Regions from separate parts of the Brevibacillus humidisoli genome, predicted to be linked through region 2. Evidence: riboswitches for the same ligand, from Rfam matches in the RefSeq annotation. Region 2 holds a riboswitch; each other region holds the start of a gene.

Region 1 (4,211 bases), 1.3 Mb from region 2:
GATCGAACTGTCTCAGTACCTGTTTACGTTTAGCAGGAGTGCAGATGTAGATGATGTGATCTTCAACACCATAGGAACCGCCATGGGATACGTCTTTTATCGGTTGTTGGCAACGTGGGGAAGGAAGCGCAGGTCTGTTCGGAAGCTGCTGGCGCGGGTGGCTGGGTAAGCGGAGTAAGAAAAAAAACCGGCGTTGCCAAACCGGTTTTGGAACGGTGGTTATGATAGCATGCAAGATCCGTTGCTTGCGCTAAGGCAGCAGTATGCGGCTCTGCTTATCTGGCCAACATGTCACGCAGTTTGCGGTCAACCTCAGGCCACTCCGTGTCAATGACACTAAAGTATACCGTATCTCTCACGTATCCGTCGGGCAGAATGATGTGCTTGCGCAGAACACCTTCCCGGACACCACCGATCCGAGCGATGGCCCGCTGCGAGTTCAGATTGCGGGCATCAGTCTTCAGCGACACCCGGACACAGCCTAATTCTTCAAAACAATGCCGCAGCAGCAGCCACTTGCATTCGGTATTGATCGAGGTTTTCCAATAAGCGGGAGTAAGCCAGGTCCAGCCGATCTCAAGGCCTCTATCCTTGTGAGCGATATTGCCAAAGCGTGTGCTGCCGATGGCTTTACCCGATTGCAAATCGATTATCGCAAACGGCAATTCCGTTCCTTTTTCCACTGCCGCAAGTGCGGCGGATAGGTATCGGTCCAGATCGCTCCGTGACTCTATGCGGGTTGACATGTAAGTCCAGATCCGCTCATCCAAAGCGGCCTCCAACAAATCATCAGCATGATGCAGACCAAGTGGTTCCAATCGGACATGACTCCCTATCAGCGTGACGGGTTGGATGGTTAACATGATGATCTCCTCATTTCTTTACCAAGGTTATTATCAGGGTCGGATCAACGAAGTTGACTCTATCTAATAATGAACGGAGTATCAAGTCAAGGGTAAATGTAGAGGATTCGTGAACAAGCATCCCTCGGGGAGGATTTGGGGCGGAGCACTCAGAAGTAGATAACGAAACGTCAACACACCAAATGAGAAAGCATCCGCCTGTAAATGCGGCTGCGAATACGCTCTAATGTGGAGGGACATGGATGGGAAAAACAATCGTTGTCATTCTGGGCGATTTGCTAGCCTTTCTGCTATTTGCCTACATCGGCAAAGCTTCACACGCTCATCAGATCACCCTGCTCGGCATCGTGGAGACAGCCGCACCCTTCTTTCTATCCTGGCTGTTTGTCGGCTGGCTGTTGAAGGTGTTTCAGCCGGCAGCCTACCAATCGGTAGCGATCGCAGCTAAAAAAACGCTGATGGTCTGGCTGTTTGCCGGTATTGCCGGATTGGCTCTGCGTTCGATTCTGCTGCTGCATATCCCCGATTGGCCGTTTATGGTGATCACCATGGTTACCATTGCCATCTTCCTGTTGGTTTGGCGCACAGTCTTTGCCTGGGCGGTGCATCGTTCACGGTAATCGATCCCTTGCGGCGGGTTACCTTTTTCCTTGTCACATGCTGTGACCTCGATCTGCTGCATACTCCTTGCAAGCCCCGGCAACGCTACAAAAAAACAGGAGGTGAACGGAGTGTCCAGCAAAAAAACAACAGCAAGGATTTGGGGAAACATCGCGGGAAAACCCTCGACAAGAACGATCAAAACCGGAACATCCGCAATGGCAACGGGGAGCATTTTGGCAAATAAGAAACAAATAGAACCGCGTTGACAACCGTTCCGACGACATGAGGCATTCCGCTTTTTGCGCAATCGTGCTATACTGGCGGGGACACATCCGGAAATGGAGGAGCTGCCGTTGTCACAACACCCACAGCAGCCAAAGCAGATTGTGATGTCAACACAAGCCTTTCTGATCCTTTGTCGACTGTTCGATTCGTGCTACGACCAGTGGAAGGAAAACGAGGATTTGGAGTGGCTGGTTGAATCGATTGCCGGATCGCTTCTGCCCGTTGTCAGCGGCCTGCAGGAACTAAAGGCACCTCCGGCACGAGTCTCCATCCAGTTGACGATGCCGCAGATGTACTTCCTGCAGAAACACGTGGACGCCATCTACCGACAGATGCAGCAGAATACAGATCAACCCGCGGGTTCCAGAGAGTTGCTGGAAGAATGTCTACGCGTCTTGACTCCCGTGGAGGTATAGCGCAAGTATTTACATCCCGGCGGCTGCATGGTAATGTAGTAAGCGAAAAGAAAATTTCATAGATCTACCAAACGGGAGCCGAGCAAGGTCGGCTGAGAGTGTAACACCGGCGTTACTAACCGTGGAACCTGACCTGGGTCATGCCAGCGGAGGAAGAGGTACGATTGCGACTGCTTAGGAGTTGAAGCGGCAGATCAGACTGTTTGCCTATTCTGATCTCGTGTCAACTTGCGCTGTCAACGTGCAACCATCCGATTGGCGGATGGTTTTTTGCTGTTGCAAGCACCATCCGCAATGGATGGCAATGCCGGATGGGCGGAGTGCTAGTTGCTGTTTTAGGGAGAAAGCCTCTTTTGACGAATCGGCCTGTGTGCCAGGTTCGCAAACGAGGCTTTTTTGATTTCTCGGTGAGGGGGGAGCGATGGAACGATCACTTCATTTGATAACCAGCGGGCAGCAAACACTGGAGGAAACACTGCGGGTGGCAGAGGCAGCCGCCAGAGGAGGAGTTGACTACTTGCACATACGGGAAAAACACCGTACGGCGCGTGAACTTCTGGAATGGGTAGAGCAGCTCAGTCGGGTATTTCGACGGGAGCAGTTGATCGTCAACGACCGGATAGACGTTGCCATGGCGTCATCCTGCGGGGGGGCGCATCTCGCCTATCATAGTCTGCCGCCTCAGTTGGCCCGACCGCTTCTTCCCGCCGATTGTCTGCTCGGCCAATCGGTTCATTCGCTGTCTGAGGCAGAACAGGCGGAGCGGGGGGGTGTATCGTACGTCCTGTATGGACACGTGTATGAAAGTGGATCAAAGCCTGGCCTGGCACCTCGTGGTACGGAGGAGCTTCGGCAGATCGCCGCGAGACTGCAGATTCCGCTGATTGCGATTGGCGGGATTACACCAAAACATGTACCTGAGTTGCTGGCGGCTGGGTGTGGCGGGATAGCCGTACTATCCGGAATCACCACGGCTGACGATCCGGAAGCGGCGGCCCGTACATACCGCCAGGCGTTGGACAGTCCGCTCACATGAGCACGAGCGGAGGAAGCCGGAGACGCTAGAGGGAGGAGGAGAGTCGATGCACATCAGGCTAAATGGTGAAATCGTCCAACTGGAGAAGATCACCACCGTCAGTGGTCTGCTTGCTCATTACAGCCTAGAGCAGAAGATCCTGGTTGTGGAACGGAACGGTCAAATCGTGGATCGCTCCGCCTATGAACAGACGCCGATTAAGGACGGCGATAATATCGAAATCGTACATTTCGTCGGAGGGGGATGACAGTATGTTAAAAATCGGACCGTATTCATTTCGTTCCCGGCTGCTGTTGGGGACGGGGAAGTTTTCCGATTTGGAGACTCAGAGCAAGGCAGTTGATGCGTCAGAAGCGGAGATTCTTACCTTCGCCGTACGTCGGCTGAATCTGAACAACGCAGATCAGCCTAACTTTTTGGAACAATTGGACTTGAAGAAATATGCGCTGCTGCCCAATACAGCCGGGGCCTACACGGTGGAAGAAGCGGTGCGGATTGCCCGTCTGTCCAAAGCATCCGGTCTTTGCGACATGATCAAGGTAGAGGTCTTGGGCGATTCCCGTACTCTGCTGCCGGACCCGTTCGGCACACTGGAAGCGTCGCGTATTTTGGTGGAAGAAGGTTTTGTCGTTTTAACCTACACAAATGATGATCCCATTCTGGCCAAACGTCTGCAGGAAGTAGGAGTGCACGCTGTAATGCCTGGCGCCTCCCCGATTGGCTCTGGGCAAGGCATCATCAATGAAAACAACCTACGCTTCATCATTGAGGAAGCGAAAGTTCCCGTGATCATCGACGCTGGTATTGGTTCGCCTGCCGATGCAGCTAAAGCGATGGAGTTAGGTGCCGATGGCGTGCTGCTAAATACGGCAGTAGCGTTGGCAGACGATCCGGTGCTGATGGCGGAAGCGATGAAACTGGCTGTGGAAGCAGGGCGTAAAGGATTTCTTGCTGGCCGAATTCCCAAAAAGCGTTATGCTTCTGCATCCAGTCCGGCAGAAGGGATGA
Region 2 (4,211 bases):
GATGCTGCATGATCGGACAGGCCCTGGTGGTGACTATGTGGGATGGGTTGATCTGCCGTCCCGTTACGACCGTGACGAGTTTGACCGAATCAAACAGGCTGCGTCCACGATTCAAACTGATTCCGATGTGCTGCTGGTGATTGGGATTGGCGGTTCCTACTTAGGGGCAAAAGCAGTGATCGATCTCCTCGGTCATTCCTTTTACAATCTTCTGCCCAAGGAAAAGCGTTCTACGCCGGAGATCTATTTTCTGGGCAATACGATCAGTCCTACCTACGTATCTCATCTGATGGAGCTGTTGGATAGTAAGGATCTGTCAGTCAATGTGATCTCCAAGTCAGGCACAACGACAGAACCGGCATTGGCTTTCCGTCTGATCCGCCAGGTAATGGAGCAGAAGTACGGTCGTGAAGGGGCGCGGAAGCGGATCTATGCGACGACTGACCAGTCGCGTGGCGCACTGAAAAGGCTGGCTGACGAGGAGGGCTACACTTCCTTTGTGATACCGGACGATGTGGGGGGACGGTACTCGGTGCTGACGGCGGTCGGCCTTTTGCCGATTGCGGTGAGTGGCGCCGACATCGACAGCTTGATGCAGGGGGCACAGGCGGCTTACGAGGAGTACCTCACTCCCGACTTGGCGGCCAATCCCTGCTATCGGTACGCCGCCATCCGCAATGCGCTCTACCGGAAGGGAAAAACGATCGAGCTGCTGGTTAGTTACGAACCACAGTTCCGCTTTTTCGCGGAGTGGTGGAAGCAGTTGTTTGGAGAGTCGGAAGGAAAAGACGGCAAAGGGATTTTTCCTGCTTCTGCCGAGTTTTCGGCCGATCTGCACTCACTGGGACAGTATATTCAGGATGGCCGGCGAGACTTGTTTGAGACGGTGATTAACGTCCTTAAACCGACGAGGGAGATCATCATCAACAACGAGGAGGCCGATCTGGACGGATTAAATTTCCTCGCTGGAAAAGGAATGGACTTCGTCAACAAAAAGGCTTTGGAGGGGACGCTGCTCGCTCACACTGATGGCGGAGTGCCCAATCTGTTGATCGAGATTCCGGAGATATCCGCGTACTCGGTCGGCAGCCTTATTTATTTCTTCGAGAAGGCCTGCGGCATTAGCGGCTATCTGCTGGGGGTTAATCCATTTGATCAGCCTGGAGTGGAGGCGTACAAGCAAAACATGTTCGCACTGCTTGGCAAACCTGGGTTTGAACAACAGCGGGGCGTACTGGAAGCCAGGTTGTATGGAGGGAAGTAAGCGTATGTATCTGACGGTGAAGGAGACTGCAGCTTATCTCGATCTGCCCGAATCGTTCATTCTGGAGAAAATCATCGAGGGGCGCATCCGCGCGGTCCACAATGGTGAGGAGTACTTGATTAATACGGAACAGTTCCGGCACCACTTGGAGCAGTTGGACAAACTGCGGGAGTTTGAGCAGGTAGAAGCGTTTGAGCCGATTCCGGAGAGTGACGATGTCAAGGACGAAGATTAGCTTGATGATTCTTCACTTGCCGCCTCCCTGCTCGGGGGGCTATACTGATACATGAAACAGAATGAAAACAAATAACGGCACAACGACTAGGGGAGTCCGTGAAGCGGGCTGAGAGGACAGCGTGTATCTGTCGACCCTTTGGACCTGATCCAGATCATACTGGCGAAGGGAAGCGACGTTGGACCTTGTGGTTTTCATCGTGCTTATTCGATGAACGGGCCCGTCTTTCCTTTCCAGGAGAGGCGGGCTTTTTGCGTGCGATGGGATGAGAGCGAGTGGATCGAGTGGATCGAAAGCATCGACGGATAGGTCAAAAGGGGAAATCAAGAGAAATGACAGGGGAGAAGAAGCATGGGGAGTGCGATGACGAGCGATTGCCTGGTAGTCGGAGGCGGCATCATTGGATTAAGTTTGGCGTACGAGTTGGCAGGTCGCGGGCTTACTGTGACCATCGTGGAACAGGGTGATTGGGGAGGCCAGGCATCCGCAGCGGCAGCAGGTATTCTCGGGCCGCTGCAGGAATTTGATCAGCCGGGGCCGCTGCTGGAGCTGGGACTTGCTTCATTGGCGCTCTATCCGCAATGGGTGGATCAACTGCGGGAGCTGACTGGTATCGATGCCCAGCTGGGATTGGAAGGGATTATGCGAGTGGCGATGAATGAGCAAGAGCTGGACCAGTTTCGAGAGAGGTATAACTGGCAGAAAGCGGAGGGATGTCGTGTAGAGTGGCTGGATCAGCAGCAACTGCGGCAATGGGAGCCAATGATTGCTTCAGACGCGCGGGGGGCGATCTTTTCCCCGGACGAAGGTCATGTAAGCAACCAACTGCTGCTGCAGGCGCTGGCGGCGGCCTGTCGGAAGCGCGGCGTGCGGATGCTGGCAGGGACGGTGGCGATAGCCCCGGTGATCAGTGGCGGGCGTGTGCTGGGTATGGAGACAACGACCGGAGTTTGTCACGCTGCCGAGACGATCATCGCCGCTGGCGCCTGGGCCAGTGTGATTGGCCAGTGGTTGGGATTGCAACTGCCGATTCGTCCGGTGCGCGGCCAGGTGGCTGCCGTCTCATCCGAGAGTGTTCAACTGCGGAGAGTCATCTTTGGCGCCAGCGGATATCTTGTTCCCAAAAAAGACGGCAGGATCATCATCGGTGCGACGGAAGATGAAGCGGGTTTCCGGCGAGGAGTTACACTGGCGGGACTGGCCAAAGTGCTCAATGGGGTGCTACCGTATGTACCAAACCTGCAGCAGGCGGACTTTCTGACTGCCTGGTCGGGGCTTCGTCCCGCTACCGCGGACGGACTTCCCTTGTTAGGGCCGCTTCCCGGATGGGAGGGGATCGCAGTGGCAAGCGGCCATTTCCGCAATGGTATTCTGCTGTCACCGGTAACCGCGAAATGGATGGCCGATTACGTGACCGGAGGGGAACGGCATCCGCTTCGTCCGTTTCTGCCGGAGCGTTTTTCCGCATAAACAACCGATCAAAGGGTTGGTTTACGTCCTGGTCTACAGGAAGTTTTACCCATCCAAAGTGAGAGCAGGTTTATTCCAGAAGTGCATTCCAGAACGAGGCGTCCTCAAAACCTAATCGCCATACGCCGTAACCTGCCAACTGACTCGACTTGGCAAGCTGCTGCTTGGCGTCGATGCTCCGTTCGTCTTCATACCATACGATGTGGCTGCCGTCGCCTGTTGTATAGGTTAGATAAGGGGACTGCGAGCCTTCATCCCAGTTTGACTGTGCCCCAGTCCGCTTAATCAGGTCTGGCAGCGCCGTGTATGTAACCGCTCGGTCCCTGGTGGGGCTCCACTCATAGCCGTAGCTGGGGATTCCGAGCAGGATTTTTTCAGCGGGGATCTGACTGGCGGTATAGCCAACCACCTGGTCTACCCATGGATAGGCGGCCACTGGTCCCGCTTCGCTCCACGGTCCGTGTTGGTCGTAGGTCATCACCTGGACGTAGTCGCTGTACCGGCCAATACCGGCATAGTCAAAGCCGTACGTCCAGGAGTGGCTGGGCAGATCGGCTGTTTTTGCGGGCACGGAGACGATCAACTGCTTTTTCTGCTGGTGAAGGCGCTCGGCCAGCTGTTTCACAAATTGCGTATAGGCGTCACGATCGCTTGCGGGCACGTTTTCGAAATCGAGGTTTACCCCTGCAAACCGGTGTTTTTTGACTGTCTCAAGCAGCGCTCCGATCAATCGGGATTGTGCCTCCGGATTGGTCAGGATGGCGTGCGCGATTCTTTTGTCAAACAGCTTTTCACCGTGGTTGGTCAGACAGAGATAGGCGTTGATCTGATGGCTGTGAGCCAACTCCAGGGCGGCCGCAGGGACCCGGCCGTTCAGACTTCCTTCGGCTGTCGCGTTAAACATGGCAACCGAGATATCGCTGATGTAGGAAGAATACGAAGAGAGGGACGAGTACGATCGTTGATCGTTTTCCGAATACTCTACATAGTAGGCGAGCACCTTGGGGACGTATGACTCCTCCGCTATGCTGACTGCTTCATCAGCAGAGGCAGAGGCAGCAGTGGCGGTTTGGCTGGCATGGGTCGCCTGCGGCAAAACCTGTGTCTGGTTGACGGGCACCTCTTGCTGAGTAACAGAGACAGGTGGTGTCACAAGCTGGGTTTGCAATAAAAGCAGGGAGGATAACAATCCCAAGATAGAAGGCATGGCGGACTCTCCTTGTCGGCAGGTTGCATTGGTTC
Region 3 (4,211 bases), 2.1 Mb from region 2:
GCTCGATATACTACATCCATCATATCACCACCTACTTAGTTTGTCTATCGGATAAACAAAGTGTTTGCAAATAAAAGAAAACTGTCTCCTCTAGAGCCAATCGGTTGGTACTTACTTGAAAGTCAATGATTTGTACTGTGGAAAAAAAGCGTGGATCATCATTCTTTGCCATGCTCCACGCTTTTTTCCACCTTTCCAATGCTAGAAACGAGTACTGCCCTTATAACAATCCCGCTACCTGTCTTATCGATACAGTCGGCTGCCCAAGCGGCGGAACTCTTCTGCCTTCTCGGCCATGCCCGCTTCCACTTCCGCTGCCTCGGCAGCCGGATCTTGTAATGCCGCACGCTCGCGTATGTCATGGGTGATCCGCATGCTGCAGAACTTAGGCCCGCACATCGAGCAGAAATGAGCCGTTTTGGCCCCTTCTGCGGGCAGCGTTTGGTCGTGATACTGCATAGCCCGGTCCGGATCGAGGGAGAGATGAAACTGATCGCGCCAGCGGAATTCAAACCGTGCTTTGGAGAGAGCATCGTCACGCTGCTGCGCTCCAGGGTGTCCTTTGGCCAAGTCTGCGGCATGGGCGGCTATTTTGTAGGCAATCACTCCTTCGCGAACATCCTCTTTGTCAGGCAGGCCGAGGTGCTCTTTCGGAGTGACGTAGCAAAGCATGGCAGTCCCCATCCAGCCGATGATTGCCGCACCGATCGCAGACGTGATGTGATCGTAGCCAGGTGCGATATCGGTCGTCAATGGACCTAGCGTATAAAACGGCGCTTCCTGACAAATCTCCATCTGGCGATCCATGTTTTCTTGCAGTTTGTGCATCGGCACATGCCCCGGGCCTTCAATCATTACCTGGACATCGTGCTTCCAGGCGATCTTCGTCAACTCCCCGAGCGTCTCCAACTCTGCAAACTGGGCTGCATCATTGGCATCGGCGATCGAGCCGGGACGCAGTCCGTCACCGAGCGAGATGGAGACATCGTACGCGCTCAAGATTTCACAAATCTCTTCAAAGTGGGTATACAAAAAGTTTTCTCGATGATGCGCCAGACACCAGGCGGCCATGATCGATCCACCTCTAGAGACGATGCCGGTCACCCGCTCCACCGTAAGCGGGATGTAGCGAAGCAGTACACCAGCGTGAATGGTGACGTAATCGACCCCCTGTTCTGCCTGCTCAATCAGGGTGTCGCGGTACACCTCCCAGGTTAGCTCCTCCGCTTTTCCATTCACCTTCTCCAGGGCCTGATAGATCGGTACCGTACCGATCGGCACGGGTGAATTGCGGAGGATCCACTCTCGGGTTGTGTGGATGTTTTTGCCGGTGGACAGGTCCATCACTGTATCAGCTCCCCAGCGAATCGCCCAGGTCAGCTTCTCCACTTCCTCCTCAATCGAGGAAGTAACAGCGGAATTGCCGATGTTGGCGTTCACCTTGACTAGGAAATGGCGTCCGATGATCATCGGTTCGCTCTCCGGGTGATTGATGTTGCATGGGATGATCGCACGTCCCATGGCCACTTCCTCTCTGACGAACTCCGGCGACACGTTTTCACGGATTGCAACGAACTCCATCTCAGGTGTGATGATCCCCTGCCGTGCGTAATGAAGCTGGGTGACGATACGGCCCGATCTCGCTCGCAGCGGCTGCCTGCTTTCGGAAACCGGCAAGGACGCGACCGATGCATCGCTTACAGCATATCCGTTATCCTCTGGTTTTCTCTGCCGTCCAGGGTAGTTCTCCACATCCCCACGTTCCAGAATCCAACGATGCCGCAGGGAAGGCAGCCCTTGTTGAATATCTGTAGCCTGCATTGGATCGGTATAGGGACCACTGGTGTCATAGACACGAACAGGCAGATTCTCGCTGGCGCCAAAGCGATCGATGGTTGCCTCCTGAGCGATCTCCCGAAAGGGGACGCGGATATCTTCCCTTGATCCGGTTACATACACCTTGCGGCTGCCAGGAAGAGGTGCAAGCCCTGATACCTGTGGTTGCTGCGATTCTGCTTTGTTTGTCATACATGAGCCTCCTTTTTGCTACCGACCGGACGCTTTTTCCTCGCTGTACACAAAAAAGCCGGGCCCTTTTGTCACAGGACCCGACCGGCAGCTCACAAAAGAAGACGGAGCAACACTGTCTACGATGCAAGGCAAATCTACTTTCCTACGCTGGTATTACCCAGATCAGGTCCAAAGGGTCCGCGGACTTCATCGCGTCCGACATCTCAGCCCAAGCTCAGGTGGGCTCCCCCAGTAGCAGTATATGATTTTTTGGATATCATTACCGTATCCTATCCGTGCTAAAAAGGCAATATGTTTTTTTTTAGCGGTGGAGTCGGGTGATGACCGCTTCGCCGCTCCCGGACACACGCAGGTCGACATACCAGCCTTGCTCCACGCTTTGTTCGATCTCTCTGCCGGTATTCTCCGGTACGTAATACCGTTCAAACCCATATACGATCCGCAGTTCCTCCCCCATATAACCATCGTAGTAAGGAACTCGGCCGGACAGCATGATCTGACCAGGCGCCAGCTGCGGTTTATGCCGGTATACGCCTACCGCTTCATGCCACACATTCCCCTTTTGCTCCAGTACGACGTAAACATCTGTGTCATACAGGGGCTCTTCTAGATCATGCTGTACCGACTGCAAGTCGATCCGGCTGATCTCGAATCCGAGCCGGACGTAATCACCGTAGAACAAATCACGCGGATCGACCGGGGCAGTCTTGAGCGTGACTGGGTGGCCACTCGTCGAGATCCAATAGTATTTGCCGACAACGCTGAGCAGCATCAGCACCTGCAGCAGCACCAACAATACGAACCGTTTGCTCATCGCGGATCCCTCCTCGCCTGCTTCACCCATCTCCTGCGCTGACGTTCCAGAGCGAAGCTAAGGGCCAACAAAAACGCGCCGCCGATGAGAAAGAAGAGCGATTTGTCCATAAAGTCCCACGCGAAGTTCACGTATGCCACAAAGCTGGTCACGCCAAACATCACTGCTCCCGCGTTGATTCGCTGTACGTCATGTCTTTTTTCACCGCCGAGGACCATCGCGATGGACAAGCCATACAAGGCGAGGATCATCGCCACATCCAGTCCCAGCATTGGCTCCGGATCGGTCGATCCTGCAGAAGAGCCAAACAAGAGATAGTAGATTGGCAGCGGCAGGTGGGGCAGCATATCGGCCGCTCGATCAAGCGTCCGCTGCCTCATCGATAGGAAGAGATAACCGAGGACAGCCAACAGGATGACTGTACTTCCCACTGTGTCTGCCAGGTTGATCTGCAGTAAAGATCCGCTTCCGAAGATGACTATGACCGCAAACAGTGTCATCCCGATATACCCAACAACTCGAAACAACGATGGAAAAGGCGCCATCCGCTCTGGAATCAGGACGGCTGCAAACAGATAGACAAGGATCGGCAATTGCACCAGCAATCCATTTCCATATTCGGCCACGTCGAGCACTGCCGTACCCAACAAGATGACGGAAGTTGCCGAGCTCAGCCAGACCGAGCGCAGCTTCCACAGCAGCGGGAACAGTCCACCCCCGTACAACACGTATAAGATGAGCCCAGAGATCCCTTCCCTGCTGTCTGTCGTCAGTCCGTAGAACGAAGCTGCCGTCAGGATCAACAGCGAAATCAAGGATAGGGTTTGCGAGCGGTAGTGCCAAGCCAAGGTAATCGCCCCGATAAACCAGAGATAAAACGGAGTGAGCGGATGGCCCGAGAGATGGTACATTTGACCAATCAGAAAAAATCCCGCACCGTAGATGCCGACTCCGATCACGATAAAGGCCGTCCCCAGCCTCTCACTGCCTCTCCGATGCAAGAAATCACCCAAGAGGTAGACGGCAACCAAAGAAAGCAGGATGAGCAGCAATCGAGTTAGATGAGTCATCCCATCCCAATTGGACGCAATAAACGTCAACACGCCCAGCCCTAGCAGAATACCCCCCATAATCGACAGCGTACCCGCCCGGTCTCGGGCAGGGTAGCGCACGGCGATTTGCTCGTACTGCTCATCGCTAATAATTCCTTCCCGTTTCCACTGCTCTGCTTCCTGCAGAATCACCTTCCGTTTGCTCATCGACACTCCCCCTCTGCTTTTTGCAGCATGATGCTATGTTTACTCATCGACACTCCCCTCCCGCTCCCTTTCGCTTCGTAAACCTCCGGTCAATTCGGCCAATCTCT
Region 4 (4,211 bases), 1.1 Mb from region 2:
TGTTGCTCGGCGATATGATGTTCGTTGGTGACGATCACCGGTGTGTAGTAGTCGAGCGCAGGGTCCAGGTCTTTGAGCATCAACAGATTGAGTTCCATGCCGCTTCGCTTCGCTTCGACACCGTCCCAGCCGTAGTAAATCCATTCAAAGTCGGCATCTCGCCCGATGGTAGAAAAGAAGTCGGCGACTCCAAGCGTGACGTTTTCTACTTTGGTAAAGTCGGCGCCTGCTTTTTCCATCACCGCTTGCAGTACGGCTTCCTCGACTGGCGAGCCCCAGCCGCCGTAGCGTTTTCCTTCGAAATCTTTGGGCGAGCTGATGTTAGCCTCCTTCAGTGAGGCAAAGGCAGAGGTGTTGTGCTGGATCACCGCTGCGATGGAAACGAGCGGGATATCAGTTGCCCGTGCCTGGGTGACTGCTTCTTGGTAACTGATGCCAAAATCTGCTTTTCCGGCGGCTACCAGTTGGTCGGCTGTGCTGCCTTCGCCCGGCTGTACGATTTCCACATCCAGCCCCTGCTCCTCGTAATAGCCGTTTTCTTTGGCTACGTAGAGACCGGTATGGTTGGTGTTGGGCAGCCAGTCCAGCATGACTGTCACTTTTTGCGGTTCTGCTGGAGCTTCTGTGGACGGAGTCCCCCCTTGGTTTGGTGTCGTCTCTTGTTTCGGTGCGGATTGCTCCGCGCCGCCACAGCCGGTCACCACCAGCGCTAACGAGAGTCCCAGTGCCAGCAGCGGTGCAAACAAATCTTTTCCATTCTTGTTCATCTTTTTGTCTCCTATCCTTTCGTCGTTTGCATGCAATCGTTGCATCATTCAGATGGTTCCTTCTGATCTTTCCTTGCTTCGCTTCGTTTCGGTCGGCGCTAGGGTGAAGGCTTCTGCCGATAATGCCAAGGCATCAACAAGCGGGCGGCTCCCTCGATCAGAGCAAAGATAGCCAGGCTGAGCAGGGTGATCACCACGATCGTCGCAAACACCCGGTCAGTCAGGAACGACTGTGACGAGCGGGTCATCAAGATGCCCAGTCCTTTGCTCGCTCCCAGCCACTCGCCGATCACGGCCCCCATCACACTGTAGGTACCGGCGATACGCATCCCGGAAAAGAAAAATGGCAGTGTCGCCGGCAGCTTCACCATGTGGAAGATTTGCCAGCGGCCTGCGCCCATCGACGCCATCAGCCGCAGGGTGTCGCGATCGACGAGCCGCAGCCCGTCTGCCACATTAATCGCCACTGGAAAAAAGCAGACTAGAGTGACGACGACCACCTTGGGCAGGATGCCATAGCCGAACCAGATAAAAAAGAGCGGTGCCACAGCGATAATCGGGACCGTCTGGGAGATGATCAGCAGCGGGTAGAACGCTTTGCGCAGCCACTCTGAGCTGTCGATGATCGCGGCAATCGCGACTCCGATCACGATCGCTATGGCCAATCCCAGCAGGGCTTCGTAGATGGTCTGTACGCTGTGCTGAGCGATCAGTGCTCGCGACTCCCAGAGCGACTGTACGATGTGCGACGGCTTGGGAAGAATCCACTTTTCAATCCGGGTGATGGCCACCAGCCATTCCCAGAGGATCAACAGTACCAGCATCACACCGCCAGGCAAGAAGATGGACACCCAACGGGTAAGCGGGGTATCGTCTATGAGGCTTCGCTTACCGGTATTTTTCCAGCTTTTCATCCATGCTGACTCCTTCGGGCCGGTAATGGATCTTCATGTGGGTCATCACTTCGGAAGCACCTGCGGCGATGCAGGCTTCCTGGGCCCGTTTGACGATCTCCAGCAGTTGGTCAAGCTCTCCTTCCATCACGGTCTCCATGGCGCCCACTTCGTATTTCACACCAGATCGCTGCACGACCTCGATCGCCTTGTCGACGACCGCATAGCTGCTGCCATCGGCCACCTTGGGAAGAACTTGAAAACCTACATTCACGATTGGCATCTGCGTGATCTCCTTTCTTTTGCCTACACGGCAATCTAGCTGCTGCGCCACCAAAGAGCAATGAAAAAAGCTGCCATTAGCGGGCAGCCTGTGGATTCGCACAATAACAACCTGGGTTGTTACAATGGTAAGCTTCATTCCCTCCGCTGGCATTACCCAGATCAGGTTTGACGGGTCGGTACCTGTCGGGTACCCTCTCAGCCAGGCTCACCCAGCTCCCCGAAACGAGTATGTGGTTGGTCTACTGACACTATACCAATGGTTGCGGCATTTGTAAATTGTATGAGTGCGAAGTCAAAACAAGTGGCCAGCGATGGTATCAAGCGCCTCCAATCCGGCCACATCCTGCTCCAGCATGGGAATCCTGACGATCCGGTAACGGCTGAATTGCTGTTCGATCTCGGTCAGGTACTTCCTCTCCTGCTCGCGCCGACGTCGGATAAACTCGCCGTCCGCCTCGTCGGGAATCACCCGGTTGACAACCAGGGTATCGACGGGTACCTGATACTTTTGCAAAACAGGCAATGCCCGTGTCGTCTCGGCAATCGGCAGCCGCTCCGGGGTGAGTACGAACGAAAAGGCGGTCAGCTTGGCATTGAGGATCACTTCTCGAGCGCGAGCGAACTTCAGCTTGCGGGCGGTCAGAATCTCATAGATCGGGTCTTCGGCAGGAGCCGCTTCCTCCAGCCAAGTCTCCCGCATGCTCATCACCTTCTGGCGGCGCGACAGCATACTGTCCACCCAGGCACCCATCAACTCCGGCAGCGACAACAACCTGAGCGTATGTCCTGTCGGGGCGGTGTCGAAGACGATCAAGTCAAAATCGGTCTCAATCCATTGGATGATCTCGACGATCCGGTCAAACAGAGCCGATTCGTCAGCACCGGGGGAGACATGGGCGATATCGATCTGCCGCTCGATTTCATTCATCATCTGCACGCTGACCACTTTTCGCAGGTTCTCCTTGACCGATGCGATGTAGCGGTGTGATTCGTGGTGTGGATCGATTTCCAGCGCCCATAGATTCTCTCTCAGCTGCGTCGGCTCCTGTCCGACCTGCCGCTCAAAGATGTCGCGCAGATTGTGGGCGGGGTCCGTGGAGACAAGCAAGGTTTTTTTTCCATGATCGGCGGCACGCAGGGCAAAAGCAGAAGAGGTGGTCGTCTTGCCCACCCCGCCCTTGCCGCCGAAGAACACAACTTTTCTCTGCAGGTAGTGTTTCACGGCCAATTCCCCTTTCCGGCATACCGTGCTGATCTGAGCGACGCAGGCGGATACGGATGCTTGATTCGCTGCCCCGTTGCGCTGTCCTCATTCAACAGCAGCGAATGTCATCAAGCGGTGAGCGCTCCATACCCATCCGCGTATGCCATTCGTGGAAACGTTCGTAGATGGCTGGATACAGCTCCAGCGTATAGTACGAGACCGGGTTGGGCAATCCGAGCATTTCGGAAAAGCAGAGCAAGAGGAACAGATCTTCTTCGTTGCGGATTTCCCGTCTGATCTCTCTGCGGTAGCGGACGTAAAAGAGCTCTTCGTAACCCTGCATCAGCGTCTTCCAACGTTCTCTGATCTCCATCGCTTCACTTCCTCTCTCGCTGCCTGGTTAGCATTTGCAAAACTTTGTCAGCAATCAGATCATACCGGGGGATCTCCCCGGCAGCGACTAGTTCGCCGTTGACAAAGATCGCTTTTGTATGAAATCCACGGCTGAAGTGCATCAGCATCTGCGACAGCGGCACTTTTTTTCTGCGCCACTGCCGCCACAAAACAACCACGAACAGAATGATGTTGCGTGGATCGATGACATCCAACTCCACTTGCTCCCCGAATTGTTCATCCAGTCGGCGGTAGAGGAGGCCCATCTCCTCCATGATCTGGCGGCGTTCGCGGAACAATCGCTCACCAGTCACTTCCGAGAGGTTGATTAGATCACCGGAGAGACGGCCGCAGCAGCCGCTGTTGGACATCTGCTGTTCCGCTTCCCGTACAAACAGCACATGCACCTTTTCCATCGCTACCATCTCCCAAAAGATAAGGAGCCGCATGGGCGGCTCCTTCCCGTATCTGGATCAGCCCGGAATGTCCTTGGAATAATCTTTTCCAGTGGCAAATACTCGGACGGCCTCGAGGACGATCCAGGCGGCGAAGACGAGGATGACGGCACCGAGGAAGAACAGCAGCATTTTGCCTTCCTGGCCCATCCACTGGGTAAACACCTGCTGAGCCATCGCCCAGATCGTAACGAACAGGATGAACAACATCGGC

The links. Region 2 has a riboswitch for thiamine pyrophosphate ahead of thiO (glycine oxidase ThiO). Riboswitches for the same ligand answer to the same signal wherever they lie in the genome.
Region 1: it holds a riboswitch for thiamine pyrophosphate, as region 2 does, so the genes downstream of both, thiE (thiamine phosphate synthase) here and thiO (glycine oxidase ThiO) in region 2, are expected to answer to the same signal.
Region 3: it holds a riboswitch for thiamine pyrophosphate, as region 2 does, so the genes downstream of both, thiC (phosphomethylpyrimidine synthase ThiC) here and thiO (glycine oxidase ThiO) in region 2, are expected to answer to the same signal.
Region 4: it holds a riboswitch for thiamine pyrophosphate, as region 2 does, so the genes downstream of both, LOK74_RS19775 (thiamine-binding protein) here and thiO (glycine oxidase ThiO) in region 2, are expected to answer to the same signal.

The regions. Positions count from the first base shown of each region.
Region 1 is NZ_CP087263.1:1,493,667-1,497,877, forward strand. It holds gene LOK74_RS07425 (VanZ family protein) at 1-169, shown strand, start outside; gene LOK74_RS07430 (GNAT family N-acetyltransferase) at 276-863, opposite strand; gene LOK74_RS07435 (DUF3054 domain-containing protein) at 1,106-1,483, shown strand; gene LOK74_RS07440 (hypothetical protein) at 1,820-2,167, shown strand; TPP riboswitch at 2,229-2,339, shown strand; gene thiE (thiamine phosphate synthase) at 2,589-3,203, shown strand; gene thiS (sulfur carrier protein ThiS) at 3,250-3,450, shown strand; gene LOK74_RS07455 (thiazole synthase) at 3,455-4,211, shown strand, end outside.
Region 2 is NZ_CP087263.1:223,041-227,251, forward strand. It holds gene LOK74_RS01130 (glucose-6-phosphate isomerase) at 1-1,264, shown strand, start outside; gene LOK74_RS01135 (excisionase family DNA-binding protein) at 1,269-1,499, shown strand; TPP riboswitch at 1,578-1,687, shown strand; gene thiO (glycine oxidase ThiO) at 1,851-2,969, shown strand; gene LOK74_RS01145 (glycosyl hydrolase family 18 protein) at 3,040-4,176, opposite strand.
Region 3 is NZ_CP087263.1:2,299,862-2,304,072, forward strand. It holds gene thiC (phosphomethylpyrimidine synthase ThiC) at 244-2,028, opposite strand; TPP riboswitch at 2,154-2,271, opposite strand; gene LOK74_RS11425 (GDYXXLXY domain-containing protein) at 2,333-2,845, opposite strand; gene LOK74_RS11430 (DUF2157 domain-containing protein) at 2,842-4,104, opposite strand; gene LOK74_RS11435 (helix-turn-helix transcriptional regulator) at 4,144-4,211, opposite strand, start outside.
Region 4 is NZ_CP087263.1:4,054,478-4,058,688, reverse strand. It holds gene LOK74_RS19785 (ABC transporter substrate-binding protein) at 1-767, opposite strand, end outside; gene LOK74_RS19780 (ABC transporter permease) at 866-1,591, opposite strand; gene LOK74_RS19775 (thiamine-binding protein) at 1,656-1,943, opposite strand; TPP riboswitch at 2,064-2,175, opposite strand; gene LOK74_RS19770 (ArsA family ATPase) at 2,238-3,167, opposite strand; gene LOK74_RS19765 (cory-CC-star protein) at 3,259-3,492, opposite strand; gene LOK74_RS19760 (hypothetical protein) at 3,527-3,958, opposite strand; gene LOK74_RS19755 (carbon starvation CstA family protein) at 4,016-4,211, opposite strand, start outside.